DNA from 3 places in the Micromonospora sp. NPDC000668 genome. Region 1 is predicted to be linked to each of the others. Evidence: riboswitches for the same ligand, from Rfam matches in the RefSeq annotation. Region 1 holds a riboswitch; each other region holds the start of a gene.
What was found. Region 1 has a riboswitch for cyclic di-AMP ahead of ACFY29_RS14665 (NlpC/P60 family protein). Riboswitches for the same ligand answer to the same signal wherever they lie in the genome.

Region 1 (6,765 bases):
TCGCGCGGTAGTACTCGCTCGGCAGGATCCCGCCTACCGCGTACCGCTGCCCGGCGGCGAACGTGTACTGCAATGGCGAGATGGCCTGGTAGGGCACCCCGGCCGGGTAGGCGTCCTGCTCCGGGTAGGCCCGCCCGTAGACCGGGATGGTGGCCTTCCCGCGTTTCGGCGCCACCACGAAGCCCGTGGCCCACTTCGCGGTCGGCGCCGAGGCGGGGTTGTGGAACCAGGCCTTCTGGCCGAGGTACCAGATCGCCGTCCAGTCGCCGCGGACCTCCGCCACCGCGTACGTCTGGCCAGCCGAGGCGCGGGCACCGTGGTCGGAGATGTACATCGTGTCCGGTGAGCCGTCCGGGCGCTCACCGAGGTCGTTGACCAGCGGTGCGTCGTGGTTGGGCGCGCTGCGCAGGAGCACCGCGGACGAGCCGCGGAGCGGGCACGGCGCGGCTGGCGGCACCGGGGTCGGTACACCCGGGGGCTGCTGGTTGCAGCCGTAGAAGGCCGGCCGGTTGGTGGCGAAGTCCGGGTCAATGGTGACCAGGCCGGTTCGGGCCGTGCCGGTGGTCCGGAACGAGGCCTTGAGCAGGTCGAAGTAGTGCGACCAGTCCCAGTAGGGCCCTGGGTCCCAGTGCATGCCGCCGACGTTCGCCGCGATGGTGCCGGGCACGTTGTCGTGGCCGATGATGTGCTGGCGGTCGAGCGGGATGTTGAACCGTAACGCCAGGTGCCGCACAAGCTTGGCCGACGTGCGGTACATCGCCTCGGTGTACCAGGTGCCCTGCCCGGCGAAGCCCTCGTGCTCGATACCGATCGACTTGGCGTTGACGTACCAGTTGCCGGCCTGCCAGCCGATGTCCTTGGCCTTGATGTGCTGGGCCACGTAGCCGTCCACCGAGCGCAGCGTGTAGTGCCAGCCCAGATAGTCCGCCTGCTTGACCAGGTCGACGCTGGGCGCGAAGTAGCCCTCGGTGTCGTGGATGACGATGTACTCGATCTTCTGCTGTGCCGGCCGGTTGCCCAGGTCGTGGTTGCCGTAGTCGCTGGCACCCGGCCCGTACTTCTCGTAGGGCGCGGGAATCCACTCGCAGGCGAGGCGGACCGGGCACTCCAGCCCGTCCGGCCGCTCCGCACGCCGCAGCCCGAGCCGGTGCAGCACACCGGCGTCCGGGCTGACCGCCCGGGCGGTCAGGGTGACCTGGTGGCCGTCGTCGGTCCGCCGGCTCGCGCCGACGCGGATCTGGTCGTACACCTCGTCGGCGAAGGCCGCCGCGGCGGCCTCGGTGTCGGCGCCGGAGTACCGGGCTACCGCGCCGTACCAGGCACCGGGGTCACTCACCGCACCGACCGGGCCGCCGAGATCCCTCTGGTACGAGGAGAGCAGCGCGGCCCCACCCCGGATGTTGGCGGCCGGATCGGAGCGGAGCGTCTGCGCGCCGACTCCGACGAGGCTTGCCGCGGCCTGGAGGGTCTGCAGCGCCGCCGCCGCGGGCGGGGCCTGCCGTGATCCCGTCACCGTGGGCGCGGTGACCGTCAGCGGCCGGGACTCGTCGCCGCGCGGGTCCTCGCCCTCGTCGACGTGGCCACCGGCGGGCAGCGTGGTGACGTGAGCGGCGTCGGTCAGGTGCAGTGGGCCGTAGCCGCCACTGGTGCTCGGGGTGCCGAGATGGGTGTCCCAGCGGGACTCCAGATACGACACGCCGAGCAGGATGCTCTCCGGCACGCCGTACTCGGCCGCCGCTGCGGCGTACTGCTGCTGGCGGTCGGCGACGGGCGCGGCGACGGCCGGGCCGGACGGTAGCGGCACCGCGGTCGCGGCGGCGACCACGGCGACGGCGAGCAGTGCGCGCCGGCCGGTCGACAGGGCTGAATGGTGCATCGAACCCCCTAGATATCGCGGGTGCAGGTGAGGTCACCTTCGCGCCGCCCGGGAGCTCGCGTCAATACCTTTCCATCTATCGAAGCGGTCGGAAAGAAATTTTCGCGTACGGTCCGTGACCCCTTCCAACCGGTACGGAGTGTCACGGCCGCACGGGTTGCGGATCGGTAACAGCCGTCTCTACTCTGGTCATTCGTCGGCCCGATAGCAGTTCCGCCCAGCCCGGGTGGTGACGGACCGACACCGCCGAGTCGCTTCCGAGCGAACCGGGGACCCAGGTTTTCCCGGGGTGAATCCGCGGCCATCGCGGTAGGGCGCCAACTTCCCGCCCGAACCCGTCAGCTAACCCGGTAGGCGGTCAGGAAGAAGGAGTACGGAACCCGGTGGCACTCCATGCCCCGCGGCCGTCGTCCGAGCGGTCGGCGTCAGCCGGCCCGACGTCGATCGTGCCGCGCTCACGCTGGTCCCGCTTCACCACCGCTCTCGCCGCACTGGTCGGCGTCGCCGTCGTCCTGACCGGCAGCGCCACGGCGGCCCACGCGGACCCGTCTGTCGCCGAGATCGAGCGCCAGATCGACGCCGACTGGAACAAGCTCGAACCGATCATCGAACGACACAACGCCACCCGGGCCGACCTGGCCGTCAAGCGCAAGCAGGCCGACGCGCTGGCCGCCCGGATCGCCCCACTGGAGCGCCAGGTCGACGCTGCCATGGACAAGGTCAGCGCCCTCGCCGTCCGCGCGTACAAGGGCGAGAACGTCTCCACCGTCAACGCGGTGCTGGGCAGCCGATCGCCCAGCGAGGTCGTCGGTCAGCTTGAGATGCTCGACCGGTTCGCGCACAACCAGCAGCAGGACGTCCGGCAGGTCGCCGACCTGCGCGACGAGTTGGCCCGGCAGAAGGCGCCGCTGGACGAGATGGTGACCCAGCTGACCCGGACCGAGGCCCAACTGGCCGCGAAGAAGAAGCAGATCAACGAGGAGATCGACCGGCTGCAGAAGCTGCGCCTCAAGGTGTACGGCAACGGCGGTGGCGGTCCGCTGCGTCCGGCGCCCTGCCCGGCCAGCTACCCCGGCGGCGGTGCCGGCGTGGCCGTCAAGTTCGCCTGCGCCCAGATCGGCAAGCCCTACGTCTGGGGTGCCGAGGGCCCGAACTCGTACGACTGCTCCGGGCTGATGCTGGCCGCGTGGGCCAAGGCCGGGGTGTCGCTGCCGCACAACGCCGCCCAGCAGAGCCGGGTGACCAAGGACGTCAGCAGGGCCGACCTGCGCGCCGGTGACCTGGTCTTCTACTACAGCGACATCCACCACGTCGGGATGTACGTGGGCAATGGCTGGGTCGTGCACGCCTCGCAGGCCGGCCAACCGGTCAAGATGAAGAAGGTCGACGACGGCCCGATCCACAGCTACGGCCGCCCGGGCTGATCCCGGATGATCGGGGGCCCGTCGCGATCCGTCGCGGCGGGCCCTCGTCGTCTGTCCGTCGTGCCCTACCGAGTCAGCGGGTGGGCCAGGCGCGCCAGTTCTGCCAGGCGCGGCTCGGCGTCGGCCCGCGCTGACCCTGGTAGCGCGAGCCGTAGACCACCGAGCCGTACGGGTGCTCGGCCGGCGAGGAGAGCCGGAAGATGCAGAGCTGCCCGATCTTCATGCCCGGCCAGAGGGTGATCGGCAGGTTCGCCACGTTCGACAGCTCCAACGTCACGTGACCGGAGAAGCCCGGGTCGATGAACCCAGCGGTGGAGTGCGTGAGCAGGCCGAGCCGGCCCAGGCTCGACTTGCCCTCCAGCCGGCCGGCGAGCTGGTCGCCGAGCGAGATGACCTCCAGCGTCGAGGCGAGCACGAACTCCCCCGGGTGCAGCACGAACGGCTCGCCGTCCGGCACCTCCACCGCCGAGGTCAGGTCGTCCTGCTGCATGGCGGGGTCGATGTGCGTGTAGAGATGGTTGTTGAAGACCCGGAACAGCCGGTCGAGTCGTACGTCGATGCTGGACGGTTGGACCAGGGTGGGCTCGAACGGCTCCAGGCCCAGCGTGCCGGCCTTGATCTCGGAGACCAGGTCGCGGTCGGAGAGCAGCATCGGACCACCATAGCGGCGTTGGCGGCAACGGCCAGATCCGGTGCCGGTGACCAGCGCGTCGAGGTCGCTACTCGTACATTTGTTCGATAGAATGCGTGCATGGCTTCCTGGTCCGATTTCGCCGCCGACGAGCCCCGACTCGCCGACGGGATCCGCGTTCTCCTCCAGCAGTACGGGCCGGGCTTCGGCTACCTGGCCACGGTCCGCGCCGACGGCGGGCCCCGGGTCCATCCGGTCTCCCCGGTCATCACCGACGAAGGGCTGTTCTGCTTCATCGTCGACTCGCCCAAGCGTCGCGACCTCGAACGGGACGGCCGCTACGCGCTGCACTCGTTCCCCCCGGAGGAGAGCGACGACGAGGCGTACGTGGCGGGGCGCGCCTGGCCGGTGACCGACCCGGCCCGGGTGGCCCAGTTGGCGCGCAGTGCCCGGGCGGCCCCGCAGGTCGACTGGCGGCTGTTCGAGTTCACCGTCGACGTGGCGATGCTGGCCCGCCGCGAGCAGCACAGCGCCGGTGTCCCGGGTGGCGCTCCGGGTGGGCCGGCCGTTCAGGTCTGGCTCGACCCGCACGCCCCGCCCGCGGCGTCCGAGCAGACCGCCTTACCGCAGACCCGCCCGGCCCGTCGCAGCCGTGACGTCCAGCGTTCGGCTGCCTGACCGCGGCCCACCGACCCGGTCCTGGGGAAAGACACCGGTGCCGGCTCCGTCGTGACGGAGCCGGCACCGGTGGTACGCGGGAGAGCTACGCCGCGCGGTACACGGCCAAGGGGTGATCGTCCGTGACCCGTGCGGCGAGGCCGGTGCGGTGGACCGGCACGCGGGGGTACCTGGGTGCACGGGTTCGGTGACTCGGGTACAGTGGTGCCGCTTGCGGGTGTAGTTCAATGGCAGAACATCAGCTTCCCAAGCTGACAGTGCGGGTTCGATTCCCGTCACCCGCTCCAAGCGATAGGCCCTGGTCAGGACGTGAGTCCCCACCAGGGCCTTCGACGTTCCAAGGTCAACGATCATGTCGCGTGCCATTGGCGTGCCATTAGCCCCGGTCATCCCCGGCCCCGCCCCGGTCCGCCGACCGCTTCTTACCCTTCTTGCTGCCGGACTTCTTGCCCAGCTTGCCTCTGGTCTTGCTCGCGCTGCCTTCCGACTTACCGGCCCTCCTCCGGTCGACCCGCAGCGCCTGGTGCAGCGCCTGGGCGATGGGAGCAGTGTGGCCGAGGTTCGAACGCTCGCTTGGCTTCCGGACCCGACCGTCACGCCGCACCCCTCCGGCGCTTGCCGACGTTGCATATGACGATGTCGTTTGGCAGCCGATGGACTCGCGGAGGTGAGAGGTGTTCAGCCGGCTTCGGAGTACGTCGCGGGAGACTGGACGGCGGACGGGCCGGGATGTGTACGAGCGCCTTCGCACGTACGCGATCGTCGCGGCGCAGGCGGGTGTGGCGGCCGAGCTCTCCTGGTTCCTCACCCGCGACGTGCTGGACAATACGCAGCCGTTGTTCGCGCCCGCCGTCGCGGTCGGCGCGATCGCGGGAGCCATCGGCAATCGGATCAGGCGAGCTATGGAGTTCATTGCGGGAGTGACCGTCGGGGCGGTCGTCGCGCATGTGATCACACGGGTCTTCGGGGTGGGGCCGGTACAAACCGGCGTGGTCGTGGCACTGGCCATCACGGCGGCCGTCGCGCTTCGGGGCACCGGCGCCGTCATGGCCCAGGCAGGAGGCACAGCCTTGCTGCTGGGATCGGTGGCGGATGGAGCGGATCTGGCTGTGCCGCGCACGGAGAGCGCGCTGGTCGGTGGAGTGGTCGCCATCGCCGTCGCGTACCTGATCCTGCCACTCAACCCGCTGCGGGTCGTACATCGCGCTACCGGTCCGACGGTGGACGCCTTCGCCCGCGAACTGACCAAGACCGCCACGGCACTAGCCCACCGTGACCTTCACCAGGCCGAGGACGCCCTGCAGTGCTTCTCCGCGGCACAGGAGCAACGAAAGAAGACGACGACCGAGCTGGTCGACGCAGCGCAGCAGGTCGTGGTCCTCTCACCGTGGCGGAGACGAAGGCTCGGCACGATGCGCCGCTACCAGCACGCCGCCGAACACCTCGACAACACCTACACCAGCGCACGCGAGATGGTGCAATGGGCGACGGCGACCATACGCGCCGGTGAGCCAGTGCCGGCCGGCCTTCCCGCGTCGATCGAGCACGTCGGCCAGGCGCTGAGGCTCCTGTACCGCGAGGTCCTCGCTGGCCGGGACCCGGATCCTATGCGCACACGGACACAGCAGGCGATCAAAGACGTCGACGAGGCGTGCGCCGAAGGCGTCGAGTTCTCCGGACAAGTCGTCGCCACGCGAGTACGCGTTGTCGCCTGTGAACTGCTCCAAGCGTCCGGACTGCCACAAGCCGAGGCGAACAAGCAGGCGGGCCTGAGGGCCGACAGCTAGCCAAAGCGCGGCGATCGCTTCCGACCGGCGGTCGCTGCGAGCACCCGACGTGCCATTAGCGTGCCATTGGGCGAGGACAGCAGGGGCCAGCCGAGGCCACGAGAGACTGCCGAAACCAGGCCACCAAGCCGGTGGCCTGCTGGAGATCGACAATTCCCAAGCTGACAGTGCGGGTTCGATTCCCGTCACCCGCTCCAAGCTATAGGCCCTGGTCAGGACGTGAGTCCCAGCCAGGGCCTTCGACGTTCCTGCGGCCAGCAGCGCCGGGCGGGCCATCCATGGGCCACTAGCCACGCTTCTTGCCCTTGCTGCCGTGTCCGAGGAAGCCGCCGCCGGCTTCGTGGACTTCTTGCGCTCCTCCCAACCCAT
Region 2 (6,765 bases), 460 kb from region 1:
GCCCGTACGCGCCCAGGTAGGGCTCCAGGTCGGTGACCGGCTGCCCGTCCCGGCTGATGGTCAGGGTCAGCGGTGAGGTGCGGCCGGGCTGCGGCGCGCCGGTCAGGGTGACCGTGTAGCCGTCGACGGTGGTGCTGGTCGTCGGGGCGGGCAGCGGTCGCTCGGTCAGCGCTCCGGGGACGGTCACGTCCACACCGAGGGTCAGCGGCTCGCCCCCGGTCGGGGTGAAGTCGGCGAACGCCCGCCACTGCCCGGGGCCGGCCAGCGGGGTGGCGACCCGCCAGGTGCCGTCCGGGGCCAGGTCGGGGTGCACGTGGCGGAAGCCGGAGAGGTCCCGTCGGGCCACGATCAGGTGCATCTGCTTGTCGTGCGCCACGTCGTACCGGGTCACCGGCTTGCCGTCCGGGCCGCCGATCCGGAAGGCGAACTCGCCTGCCGGGGCGGCGACCGGTTCGAGGGTGTAGCCGTGGTCGGAGACGAGCAGCCCGCCGGGGAACCGGTCGACCGCCTCCCCGTGGCCCGCTGGGTCCGCCTCGTGGGCGGCTCCGCCGTCGTGCCGACTCTCGGCGACCGGGGCGGCGGGGCCGGCCACCTGGCCGATCCCGTACGCCGCGCCGAAGACCGCTGCGAGGCCGAGGGCGAACCCGCCCAGTCTGGTCACCGTGTTCATGTCGGGCTCCCCGGGATCAGGCGTCGACGAGGTTGTAGCCGGCCTCGTCGACGGCGGCCCGGACGGTCTCCACGTCCAGTGGCTGGTCGCTGTTGACGGTGACCCGGCCGGTGGCAAGGTCGACCTGGACGTCGCTCACCCCCGTGATGGCGCCCACCTCGGCGCTGACCGCGCTCACGCAGTGCCCACAGGTCATGCCCTGCACCTGGTACGTCGTGTTGACCATCGGACTGATCTCCCCTCTGCCGCCTCCGAGCCTATACCCCCCGGGGGTAATCTGGAGACGGACCTCCGCCTTTGCCTGTACCGGTACCCGGTTGGGGTATTGCGGCAGGAGACGACCGTACCATACCCCCCAGGGGTACGCTATCCTGGTCCTCATGACCGCACCCACCCCGATCCGCGGATACACCGCCAGCAAGGACCAGCTGCTCACGCGGCTTCGCCGCGTCGAGGGGCAGGTCCGTGGCATCGAGAAGATGGTCGACGAGGACCGCTACTGCATCGACGTGCTCACCCAGATCTCCGCGATCCAGGCCGCCCTGGACAAGGTGGCGTTGGGCCTGCTCGACGGGCACGCCCGGCACTGCATGCACGAGGGAGCGGCCGAGGGCAGGGCCGACGAGATGGCCTCCGAGATGATGGCGGCGGTCGGCCGGCTGATGAAGCGCGGCTGAGGTTTCTCAGCCGGGCTCCGGGGCGAGGCGTACCCGGCGCAGCAACTGGGCGTTGAGCGCCACCACGATGGTGGACGCGGACATCAGCACCGCCGCCAGCGCCGGGCTCAACGCCACCCCCGCCCAGGCCAGCACACCGGCCGCCAGCGGCAGCGTCACCACGTTGTAGCCCGCCGCCCAGGCCAGGTTCTGCCGCATCTTGCGGTACGACGCCCGGGAGAGCCGGACCACGGCACCGACCCCGCGCGGGTCCGACGACGCCAGCACCACCCCGGCGGACTCGATCGCGACATCGGTGCCCGCGCCGATCGCGATGCCCACATCGGCACGGGCCAACGCCGGGGCGTCGTTCACCCCGTCGCCGACCATCGCCACGGTCAACCCCCGCCGCTGGAGTTCGGCAACCCGGTCGTCCTTCTCCGCTGGCAGCACCTCGGCGAAGACCTCGTCGACGCCGGGCCGGAAGCCGAGGTCGGCGGCCACCGCCTCGGCCACCGGTCGGGCATCACCGGTGATCATGGCGATGGTCCGGACGCCCTCGGTGCGCAGCTCGACGATGGCCTGACGGGCCTCCGGACGCACCTCGTCGGTCAGTGCGAACGCGCCAAGCACCGTGTCCGGCAGCCGTACCAGGTGCAGCACGGCGGCACCCCGCGCCGACCATCGCCCGGTCGCCGCGTCCAACTCGGCCGGAAGCGACAGGCCCATCTCCCGCAGCAGCGCCGGCCCGCCCACCGCGTACTCCGTACCGTCGATGGTGGCCTGCACGCCGCGGCCCGGCAGCGACCGGAACCCGGCGGCCCGGGTCGGGCCGGCGCGTCCGGCAGCCGCCACGATCGCCCGGGCCAGCGGATGCTCGCTGTCGGATTCCACGCCGGCCGCGATCCGCAGCGCCTCGTCCCGCCCGACGCCGGGCACCGTCACCACGTCGGTGACCACGTGCTCGCCCCGGGTCAGGGTGCCGGTCTTGTCGAAGAGCACCACGGCCACGGTCCGCATCCGCTCCAGCGCCAACCGGTCCTTGACCAGGATCCCGGATCGCGCGGCCAGCGCGGTGGAGAGCGCGACGACCAGAGGGATGGCCAGACCGAGCGCGTGCGGGCAGGCGATCACCAGGACGGTGACCGCGCGGACCACCGCCTCGTCCGGCTCGCCGAGCGCAGTCCAGACCAGCACGGTCAGCACCGCGGTGCCGGTGGCCACGTAGAACAGCGCGGCGGCGAACCGGTCAGCCAGCAGTTGTGCCCGCCCGCCGGAGCGCTGCGCCTGCGCGACCATCCGCTGGATGCCGGCGAGCGCGGTCTGCTCACCCAGCGCCTCGACGCGGACCCGGATCGCCGAGTCGGTGGCGACGGTGCCGGCCACCACACGGTCCCCGGCCGACCGGGCGACCGGACGCGACTCGCCGGTGATCATCGATTCGTCCAGCTCGGCGCCGCCGTCCACGATCCGGCCGTCCGCCGGTACTCGGCCCCCGGGCCGGACCAGCACCACATCGCCGATCCGCAGCTCGGCCACCGACACCGCCTCGACCCGCCCGTCCGCCGTCACCCGCTCGGCCTCGTCGGGCAGCAGTGCGGCCAGCGCCGCGAGTGCGCCCCGGGCCTGCCCGATGGCCTTCATCTCCTGCCAGTGCCCGAGCAGCATGATGGTGACCAGCGCGGCCAGCTCCCACCAGAAGTCCAGGTCGAAGGCTCCCAGGCTGGTGGCCAGCGACGCGGTGTAGGCGACGGTTATCGCCATCGCGACCAGCAGCATCATGCCCGGCGCCCGGTCCCGCACCTCGCGGACCGCACCGACCAGGAACGGCCAGCCACCCCACCAGAACACAACCGAGCCGAGCACCGGCCCGACCCAGGAGCGCCCCGGTACGTCCAGCCGGAGGCCGAGCCGGTCCAGCACCAGGTCGCTCGTCAGCACCACCGGGACGGTGAGCACCAGGCAGACCCAGAACCGACGGCGGAACATCGCCGGGTCGTGCCCGGCGTGCTTGTCATGCCCGGCGTGCTCGTCATGCTGCTTCGGCCCGGCGGACCCGGCGTGCTGCTGGTGACTGCCGGGACGGTCGGGCTCGGGCTGTGACGGAGCGGACATGACTCCAACATGCCGGTCCGGTCACCGCCGTGCGGGCGGTTCGACCGCGCGACACCGCGCCACAACCTGCGTCCGCGGGTCGGGCTGGCTAGCATTTCCCACGATGGCCCTCCGGACCTCGCTACGCAGTCGGGCGCCGACGCCGCCACGATGTGGCGTCGCCTCCGGTCGACCGCGCCGAGCACTCACCGTCCGTAGTCGTCATGTCGCCACCCAGCGATTCGTCATGCCCGTCGCCGCATTCCCGCGGCGGCGGTGAACCGACCGGCCCGCCGGCACGTACCCCGCACCGGATCGTTGGGAGTCTCGCATTGGGTTCCGACCACAGCCGTTCCACTCCGTCCGCCCCGCCCCGGGTACGACGGATCCTCATCGCGACCGTGGTACCGCTCTTCGTCGCCACCGTGCTCGCCGCGGTGGTGCTCTGGCCACGCGACGGGTCGCCGCAGACCGCCGGGGGCACGGACGTGCCGCGCTACCACGGCACGGTGACCCGGGTGGTGACCGAGCCGTGCCCGCCGGCCGCACCGAGCCCCGAGGGCACGCCGGACGCCGGGGCCGGGCTGTGCGGCACCGTGGACGTCCGGGTGGCCGACGGGCCGGCTGCCGGCCAGCAGGTCCAGACGCCGGTGCCGGACGGACCCGGCGCACCCCGGGTCGAGGTCGGTGACGAGGTCATCCTGGTCGAGCTGACCGATCCGGCCGATCCCGTCGCCAGCAGCTGGAACATCGCGGAGCACCAGCGCGGCACGCCGTTGGTCTGGCTGGCGGTGGTCTTCGCCGCCGCGATCGTCGCGTTCGGCCGGTGGCGGGGCCTGGCCGCGCTGGCCGGGCTGGCCGCCAGCTTCGCCATCCTGCTCACCTTCGTGCTCCCGGGGATCGGCGCTGGCCGATCACCGCTGCTGGTGGCGGTGGTCGGCGCCGCCCTGATCATGTTCGTGGTGCTCTACCTGACGCACGGGGTCACCGCGCAAACCTCGGTCGCGGTGCTCGGCACCCTGGGCAGCCTGGTGTTGACCGGCGTGCTCGCCACCATCGCCACCGCCGCCACCCACCTCACCGGCTTCGGCAGCGAGGACGCCACCACGCTGTCGATGTTCCAGGCCAACGTGGACCTGCACGGCCTGCTGCTCGCCGGGATCATCATCGGCTCGCTCGGGGTCCTCGACGACGTGACGGTCACCCAGGCGGCCACCGTCACCGAGCTGGCGAACGCCAACCCCGGGCTGACCCGGTTGCAGCTCTACCGGGCGGCCACCCGAGTCGGCCGGGCGCACATCGCCTCCACCGTCAACACCATCGTGCTGGCGTACGCGGGTGCCTCACTGCCGCTACTGCTCCTGCTCACCGCCGACTCGCGACCGCTCGGGCAGATCCTGACCAGCGAGTTCCTCGCGCAGGAGATCGTCCGCAGCGCGGTCGCCACGCTCGGCCTCATCGCCGCCGTACCGCTGACCACCGGACTGGCCGCCGTGGTGACCGCAGCCGGCCGGTCGGGTGCCGAGCCGCCCGCCGACCCGGCCGCCGAGCCGCCCGCCGAGCGACCCAGGCCGGACCGCGCGGAGGCACTGGCCGCACTCAGCTCACCGCGCACGGGTCGACCCGACCCAACCGGACCCGATCCGACGCGGGCCACACCCCCAACCACCGCCACCGACCGGTGGCACGAGCCGGACAGGAGCACGGAGACGGCATGGTGACACTCCTCAGCGTGACGAGGTGGGGCATCCGCCCTGAGAACCGCGTCACTGGTCACTCAGCGCCATGGCGAAATGACGCTTTTAGTCGGCATCTGGACGTAGCTCAGCCGGTCGACTCTCGGGTAACCTCGCTGCCGGTTACCGCTGAAGGCGCGACGCAGCGCCTGCGGTGCCACCGCCCAATCGCCAGCTGGCGAGCCGGGGACCCAGGCACGTGGGGTGAATCCGCGTCAGCGGTAGGGGCCACTTCCGCCCCGAACCCGTCAGCTAACCCGGTCGGCGGTCGACGGAAGGGAATATTGTGACGGCACCCCTACGCCGCTGGTTGACACCCGTGGTGGCCGTGATCGCCGCACTGACCGTGCTCGCCGGCCCCCTCCCGGCGCACGCCGCCCCGACGACCCCCACACCGTCCGGGCACGAGGAGGACGGCGAGCCCGCGCTGCTCAACGACGTGATCGAGAAGGCCAACCGCGACTACTCCGCCGCCAAGTCCAAGTTGGACAAGTCCAAGAAGCGGCAGATTGAGCTGGCGGCGGAGGTCGACCGGGCCAACGCGGAGTTGAAGAAGCTGGCCCCCCAGGTCGGGCAGATCGCCGCCCAGTCGTACCGGACCGGCCGGATCGGCGCGATCGCGATGCTGTTGGAGAGCGACGCCCCCGACTCGTTCGTCCAGCGCGCCGCGGTGCTCGACGAGATGAACATGGTCAACGAGAAGAAGCTCTCCGAGGTCAACACGGTGAAGTCCCGCGCCGAGCAGGCCAAGCTGGCCCTCGACGCGGAGGTCCGCGAGCAGCAGAAGCAGACCGCCCTGATGGCGAAGGAGAAGCGCGACGCCGACAAGGCACTCGCGCTGGTCGGTGGGAAGGGCTTCACCGGCGGCCTGGTGTCGGCGACCTCACCGGTCGCCCGGATCGGGCCCAACCGGACCGCCGACGGTGACTGGAAGTCCGAGTCGTGCAGCGAGAACGACCCCACCACCTCCGGCTGCGTCACCCCGCGCACGCTGCACGCGTACAAGGAGGTCAAGCGGGCCGGCTTCAACCGGTTCGTCGGCTGCTACCGCTCCGGCGGGCCGTGGGAGCACCCGAAGGGCCGCGCCTGCGACTGGTCGTTGCAGAAGAGCGGCTTCAGCCCGTGGCACAACGAGGACACCCGGACGTACGGCAACAACGTGGCCGCGTTCCTCATCCGCAACGCCGACCGGCTCGGTATCTACTACGTGATCTGGAACCGACAGATCTGGTTCCCGGCGACCGGCTGGAAGTCGTACAGCGGGCCGTCGAACCACACCGACCACGTACACATGTCGATGCTCTGACCGCATGTCCACCCGTCGAAGGGCCGTCCCGCGTCGCGGGGCGGCCCTCGTCGCGTCAGGCGGCGGCGGGCGCGGTCGGGCCGGCCGCCGTGCTGGGCCCGGTCGGTACGTCGAGCGCCGTGGCGGTAGCCGGCACTGCGGCCACCGGGCGCACCACGCCGGCGGCGAGCCGGTACGACACCCCCACCACCGCGCAGCGCCCCTGCGCCACCTCGGCTGCCAGCACGGGCGACTGGCCGAGCAGCGCCTCGACGGTCTGCGCGATGTGGATGTCGACGATGCCGTCGATGTCGTCCACCCCCT
Region 3 (6,765 bases), on a different contig from region 1:
CGGTCCGACGCGCTGGTCTCCGACGTGTCCGGGGTGATCTCGGACTACCTCTACTCCGGCAAGCCCTACGCGGTCACCGACATGGGCGACGAGGGCGACCGGTTCGTGGAGCGCTTCCCGCTGGCCGGCGCCGGCTACGTGCTGCGCCGGGACATGTCGAATGTGGACGATGTGCTGGCCGCCCTGCTGGACACCGACCCGCTGGCCGAGGCGCGCTGGGCGACCCGCCGCCGCTACCTGGGTGACTTCCCGGCCGAGTCGTACGCCGAGGCGTTCCTGACCGCCGCCCGCCACGAGTTGGCGCCGGCGAAGCCCTTGGCCACCGCCACCCCCGTGTAGCAGCTCAGCGGTACGCGTCCAGCAGCGCCAGCACCGCCGCCGGGTCCTCCACGTGCGCGTTGTGCCCGAGCCCCGGCAGCGTGACGACCGGTACGCCGAACTCCTTGAGCTGTGCGTCGGTGACCATCGGGTCGTGCTCGCCGCGGGCCAGCACCACCGGCACGTCGGTCGCGGCCAGCAGAGCGGCGAGGTGGGGCTCGCCGACGGCGAACGCGGGCGAGTCCATCGCCAGCCGCCACCGGCCGTCGACCTGGCGCAGCCCGGCGTCCACCACCGGATCATCCGACGGGATCAGGCCGGCGAGCCCGGAGACCCGCAGGTAGCGGCGGGCCGCCTCGGTGCGGCTGGCGAACCAGCTGACCGGGCGGGCGGCGAGTTCGGCGGAGCGGCTCAGCTCGTCGGGTGACCAGACCGCCTTGATGCCCAGCCCGACCACCGCGTCCACCGGCATCCCGGCGGCGCGGGCGGCCAGCGCGAGGCCCACCACCCCGCCCAGCGAGTGCCCGAGCACGACGATCCGGTCGTCGGCGGCCAGGCCGTGGGCGATCCGCTCGGCGAACCCCTCGAAGGAGTACGACGGCAGCGGGGCCGACCAACCGTGACCGGCCAGGTCCGGTGCCAGCCACCGCCCGGGCCAGTGCTGCTCCAGCAGTGGGGCCCAGGGCAGCCAGACGTCTCCGGTCGCCCCCATCCCGTGCAGCAGCAACAGGATCGGCCCGCGGCCTGTCCGGCCACCTGATTCATCCACCACGGCCGCAGTCTTCCACGGTTCGCCCCCAGGTACGAGAGTCGTCACTGCCGATGCGCGCGGGGACCGCGACCAGGGAAGATCCACTGTAGAGTTCGGCGCCTGGACGGGCCCAGCCACCCGTCGAGCCCACCGTGGAGAGGAGTCGACCGTGCGCAGGAGGCATCGATCAACACTGGTGGCGGCCCTGGCGGCCGTCGCACTCGCCACCGCGCCCAGCGCTCCCGCGCTCGGCACATCGTCAACCAGCCCCACGCAGGGCGCCACCGCGGTCGCGGCGGCCGACCGGGTCCTGCGGGTCTACAACAACAACATCGAGAACCTGGTGGTGAACAACTCCGACGGGACGTGCACCCGGATCTCCGGGCCGGACCACCTGACCTCGATCCTGGTTGACGACGCCGGCCGCACCGGCACCAGTGGCGTGGTGGCACCCGACATCCTGATCGTGCAGCAGGTGCGCGGCACCGGCCAGGCCGAGGCGTACGCCGACCAACTGTCGGCCAAGTTCGGCTACCCGGCAGGCACCTACGGTGCGATCGTGGCGTGGAGTGACCCGGAGCCGTGGGGCAGCACGCACAAGTGCAGTTCGCAGTCGCTCGGCGACCTCAAAAAGAAGCAGACCAACGGGATCATCTGGAACACCCGGACGCTCAGCCTCGCCGCCGGTGACATCTCGAAGTACTGGAGCGCGGGCTGGCTCAAGCCCGGCACGGCCTACGCCAACGGCGCCGGGTGCACCCTGTACAAGCCGCCGAACAGCGACCCGGACAGCACCGACTACTACAAGTGGAAGCGGACCAGCGCCATCGCGGCCCGGTTCACCATCAAGGCCACCGGCACCAGCGTGTTCGCCGCGACGATGCACCTACCGCAGGAGAACCGGCAGAACGCGTGCGCTGGCGACGGCGACCGGGGCATCGCCAACAGCGGCATCCACCTCGGTGCCGACGCGACCAGCCTGCTGAACGCCTCCACGATCCGCGTCGTGGGCATCGACGCGAACCGCACTGGCATCGCGCCCGGCACGCTGGGCGGGTACGGCATGACCGGCTACGGGTCGAAGGCCACCAGCGGCTCCAGCAAGATCGACTATCTCTTCGTGAAGGGCAGCGTGCAGCCGTCCGGCATCGACCACACGGTCAGCGGGACGAAGTCGAACCACCTCGCGCTGTACGGCTTCATCAGCTACTGATCGCACGGACAGAGACGCCGCGGGCGCCGGCCCCTTGTGGGGGACGGCGCCCGCGGCGGCTACGCCCGGGTCAGGCGGAGTAGCCCCGAGTGGCGATCCAGTTGGCCAGGTTGATCGTGGTGATCCAGTACGACGGGTCGGCCGCGTTGGCCGAGTCGGCGATCCGCACGGTCCGGCCGTTGTCCTTGTAACCCACCACGGCGATGTAGTGGCCGCCGCCGTAGGAGTGCCAGCCGCCGTCGGTGTCGGTGGCGTCGCCGGCGACGTTGGCCACCACGCCGCGGCCGTCGGTGATCGCCTTGACCACGTCGGCCTGGAGCTGGTCCATCTGGGCCGGGCTGGGCGTGCCAGCGAACATCCGGGTCCGGTACGGGGAGCCCTTCACCTCGGCGTTGAGCACCCGAGTGGTGTCCAGGGCCGAGTTGGTGCCCATCTCGGTGGTGCCCAGCTCGGCGCCCAGCTCATCCTGGGTGCGGTCGATGCCGGCGGCGCTGAGGGCGTTGCGGGTGGCAGCCGGGCCACAGTTGAAGTACGTGTTCTGCACCTGGTAGTCGTAGTCGAGCACCTTGGTCGCGGGCGGCTTCGGCTTACTGGTCAGGTCCGGGTTGCTGCTGGCCTTGGCGGCGGGCGACGCGCCCTTGGTGGCCGGCGCGGGGGCAGCGGTGGTCGGCGCGGTGCTGGCCGAGGGGGACGCGGCACGCGCCTCGCCACGGGAGGCAACGGAGTCGCTGCGCATCTCGGCGACCGTGGTCGCGGTGTGCTGGCTGGCCGGGGCGTCGTCGGCGCCGGCGAACAGAGCACCGGTGGTGGTCGCGATCACGAGGGCCGCAGCGGAGGCGGTGACGATCTGGTACGGACGCTCGGTGGTGAGGCGGCGGAGCTGACGCTTCAGGGTGTGCTTCACGGGGTCCTCCACGGATCAGGGGGAGAGCGGCACACCGGGGCCGGACCGATATCCGGGCAGGCGCCAGCGCGCGGACCGTGGTCCGCGGATGATGAACCGCTCAGGGGAATGCCCGGCGCGGCCGGGCGGAAGAGGCGGTGACCCGGGGGTCAGCTCACCGTCACTGGACGGATGAGCGGGGGTACCGCGGCGCCGTGGAGGCGGGGGAACAATCGAGGGGTCGAGAGTTGCTGCACGACGATGGAACTCCTTCCGACACCGCCTACCGGGTTAGCTGACGGATTCGGGCGGGAAGATCGCCCTACCGCGGGCCGTGGCTCGCGGATTCACCCCGGACTTACTGGTGGGTCCCCGGTTCGTTGATCACGATTAAGCGGGTCAGCGCGGCGTCGCCTCTTGCGATCGGTTACCGCACCGGACGGGACGACACTACTGGCCGCTCCGCACCCTGCCAAGCCAGGTTCACCTGCGTAAACCTGAACTGTCGCAGCAATTTCTGCGCGTATTGCCGCTGACGCGACTCGATGGGACAACCGGTTACGGCGGCGCCTGCGGGCGACAACCGGACAGGCCGTCGGCAATGGCCTCGAATTCGTGGGAACAATGCTGCCGATCGAGCCGTCCGCCCGATTTCGAGTGAGTGTGACCGGGCTCACGGCCTAATTGACGACTCAGCCAACCCGGGCCGGCCGCCAGCGCGTCGCGGCCGCCGGACGGAGCACTGCGGTCATCGTCCGACGCGCCGGCAGCCGGTTCGGACGCAGCCGGGCCGCCGCCGTGTACGCCTCCTCGGTGAGGGCCCGGGCCGAGGAGGCCGCAAGCTCCGCGTCTCGCCAGGCCGACCGTTCCCGCCCGGCGGCGGCCCGGTAGTCGGCGAGCCTCGCGTCCCGGACCGCCCGGTTGAGCAGCACCTCCTGCTCAACCGGGTGCCGGCGGGGGTCCCAGCCGTGCCGCTGCCCGAACACGTCAGCGAGCTGCCGCATGGACAGGTCGCCGCGCCAGTACGCCGCCATCGCCGCGCGATGCAGATAGCGCTCCCGGGCGGCGTACTCGGCGGGGGTACGAGGAGTACGAGGGGTGGGCAGTGCCGCGGCGCCGGCGAACCGACGGGCGGCGGTGTCCGCCTCGTCGTACCCGGCCCACGCGCGTTCCACCTGCTCCTGAGCGGCCAGCCAGTCCGCGCGTCGGCGGCGGGCGGTCTGCGCCGCGCCGGCCGCCGCGACGGCCACCTCCTCGGCGTACCGGCGCAGGTCGGCGGCCTCGGCGGCGGCCACCTCCCGGGCGGTGGGCGCCGGAGTCGGGTCGACCGCCGGCCGGTCCCGCTCCGGGCGGGCGACCAGCACGGCGAGCACGGTCAGCGCCAGCAGGAACAGGGCCGACCAGATGGCGACGGCCTGCGGCACCTCGGTCAGGAACTGGTAGAAGACGACGGTCTCCATGGTGGGCACCTCGGGGAGAGAGCGATGCGATGGGGATCCGCACGGGGCCACCCAGGCTGCGGCGGGGCCACGGGTCCGGCGGGTGTGGAGCTGATGAGTCGACAGGCGCGGCGGCGGGACGCTCGTCCCGGTGGCTCAGCGCCCGGGTGGGGCTCGGGGCGCGCGGCTGGCCGGGCCATCCGCGCGGGGTAGCCGGTCGGCGCCGGCCGCGAGCACCGGGGCCGCGTCGGCGGGGACGGCGGCCTCGCCACCGAGGGGCGCTGCCTGCCCGTCGCTCGACCGCGTCGGGCTGGGCTGCTCAGCGGCCTCCTCGGCGGCGATCGGCGTCGTGTGCACGGTGTCATCCATCGGGGCGGGCCGACCCGACGGCGCGACCGACCCGGGGCTGAACGCCGACAGCCCGTAGGCCGAGGCGGGCGACGTGCCGGCGCCGAGCGCGAGGGCGGCGACAACGGCGAGGCTGGTCAGCACACGTGTCGCCCAGCGCGCCACCCACCACAGCGGACAGGTGAGCGCGACCGAAAGCACGTCCCCACGCTACCGTCGTGGCCGACCAGGCGCATCGACGACGGGCGTGTCGGCCCGCGCCGCGCCGACCAGAGTGGACGCTGTCAGCGCGAGTCGGCGTAGGTCGATCGCTCGCGAGCTTTACTCGCCCCGCCGGCCTCGTTGCGGGCTTCGGCGTCGCGGGCTTCAGCGGCTTTGGCTTCAGCGACGCGGGCTTCGGTGCCGCCTGCTCGCTGTCGAGGAATGGCCGCCGGGCGGGCCGAACGGCGCGGAGTGAGCCTGCGCATCATCGGGGTCTCGACGAAACGATGCAGTAGCCCGGCGAGGATCAGGTTCACCAGCAGGAAGCCGAGCACCGCCGCCGGGCCGCGCCAGCCGCCGAAGCCGGTACCCCAGTCCCCGGTCCAGCGCAGCACGCTCGTCATCACCAGCACGTGCACCAGGTAGAAGGCGAACGAGACCTCGCCGAGCCACACCAGCGGGCGGGACCGCCACGGTGAGCGTCGCCCCCGCACGTCCGCGTCCGCGGCGGCGGTGATCACCAGCAGATACGCCACCGCGAGCAGGGTGGTCCACAGCTCGGCGCGGATCCACTGCGCGGCGGCCACCCAGGTGGCCACGAAGATCAGGCTGGCTCCGGTCAACCCGGGACCCCGCCAGAGGCCCCGACGCATCAACTCGGCCGCCACCGCGCCCAACCAGAACTCCAGCGACCGCGCCAGCGGGAAGACCTGGGTGAACCACCAGCGGCTGGGCTCCGGCACCAGGTGCTGGGCCGGCCAGAGCGCAAGGATCAGCAGCGGCAACGCGACGACCAGCGTCCAGAGCAGTGCCGGCCGGGACCGGCGTAGCAGCGGCAGTGCCAGCGGTAGGCAGAGGTAGAAGAAGAACTCGCAGGACAGCGACCAGCTCACCGTGTTGATGCTGTAGAACCAACCCGGCCGAGGGTCCCAGGCCTGCAGCAGCAGCAGGTTCTCCAGCGCGGCGGCCGGCAGCACCGGATCGGCGAACCACCAGGCGACCAGCAGCGCCGCCGCCCACAGCACCAGGTGGTTCGGATAGATCTTGGCGACCCGGCGCCGCCAGAAGCTCCGCCGGGAGTCGCCGGGGCGGGCCGACCAGACCAGTACGAAGCCACTGAGAATGAAGAAGAACTGCACCCCGGACAGGCCGAGGGTGAACAGGGCGTCGACCACGGCCTTGTAGTCCGGCTCCGCGATGATCCGCATGGTGCCGGCGTGGAAGCCGAACACCAGCAACGCGGCGATCCAGCGCAGCCCGGTCAGCGAGGGCAGCCGGGCCGGGACGGGTGCGGGCCGGACCTCCGGCTCGGCGACGGTGCTCGTCATGCCGAGGTCCCGGCGCTCCGCAGGATCACCAGCACGTGCGTCTCCTCCTCGGCGTGGCGTCGGACGGCGCAACGGCGACGCCCACGGCGGCCCGGCAGGGCCGCACCGGGGCACCCTACCGGGTTACTCCAGGGTGAATCGGACGTGTCCCACGGGTGGCGGGCGCGCGGCGGACCGTCCCGGCCGCCCCGGCTCCGGGCCCCGCGGGGCGGCCGGCGTTAACCTTCCGCTCCGCGGGAGTTCAGGGATTCCACCTTCGTCGGCCACGTCAGGTTCCGAGGCCG

Region 2: linked by a shared signal. The riboswitch ahead of ACFY29_RS12435 (coiled-coil domain-containing protein) and the one ahead of ACFY29_RS14665 (NlpC/P60 family protein) in region 1 are both predicted to bind cyclic di-AMP.
Region 3: linked by a shared signal. The riboswitch ahead of ACFY29_RS21035 (C39 family peptidase) and the one ahead of ACFY29_RS14665 (NlpC/P60 family protein) in region 1 are both predicted to bind cyclic di-AMP.

Annotation. Positions count from the first base shown of each region.
Region 1 is NZ_JBIAYP010000002.1:1,091,439-1,098,203, reverse strand. It holds gene ACFY29_RS14670 (N-acetylmuramoyl-L-alanine amidase) at 1-1,876, opposite strand, end outside; cyclic di-AMP (ydaO/yuaA leader) riboswitch at 2,111-2,247, shown strand; gene ACFY29_RS14665 (NlpC/P60 family protein) at 2,260-3,300, shown strand; gene dcd (dCTP deaminase) at 3,374-3,952, opposite strand; gene ACFY29_RS14655 (pyridoxamine 5'-phosphate oxidase family protein) at 4,052-4,609, shown strand; tRNA gene ACFY29_RS14650 (tRNA-Gly) at 4,823-4,896, shown strand; gene ACFY29_RS14645 (aromatic acid exporter family protein) at 5,341-6,396, shown strand; gene ACFY29_RS14640 (hypothetical protein) at 6,683-6,765, opposite strand, start outside.
Region 2 is NZ_JBIAYP010000002.1:631,484-638,248, forward strand. It holds gene ACFY29_RS12410 (hypothetical protein) at 1-670, opposite strand, end outside; gene ACFY29_RS12415 (heavy-metal-associated domain-containing protein) at 687-896, opposite strand; gene ACFY29_RS12420 (metal-sensitive transcriptional regulator) at 1,051-1,347, shown strand; gene ACFY29_RS12425 (copper-translocating P-type ATPase) at 1,354-3,441, opposite strand; gene ACFY29_RS12430 (YibE/F family protein) at 3,753-5,141, shown strand; cyclic di-AMP (ydaO/yuaA leader) riboswitch at 5,308-5,439, shown strand; gene ACFY29_RS12435 (coiled-coil domain-containing protein) at 5,443-6,462, shown strand; gene ACFY29_RS12440 (carbonic anhydrase) at 6,518-6,765, opposite strand, start outside.
Region 3 is NZ_JBIAYP010000004.1:40,508-47,272, forward strand. It holds gene ACFY29_RS21020 (CDP-glycerol glycerophosphotransferase family protein) at 1-339, shown strand, start outside; gene ACFY29_RS21025 (alpha/beta fold hydrolase) at 344-1,090, opposite strand; gene ACFY29_RS21030 (hypothetical protein) at 1,239-2,282, shown strand; gene ACFY29_RS21035 (C39 family peptidase) at 2,353-3,186, opposite strand; cyclic di-AMP (ydaO/yuaA leader) riboswitch at 3,431-3,572, opposite strand; gene ACFY29_RS21040 (hypothetical protein) at 3,858-4,625, opposite strand; gene ACFY29_RS21045 (hypothetical protein) at 4,761-5,153, opposite strand; gene ACFY29_RS21050 (acyltransferase family protein) at 5,237-6,481, opposite strand.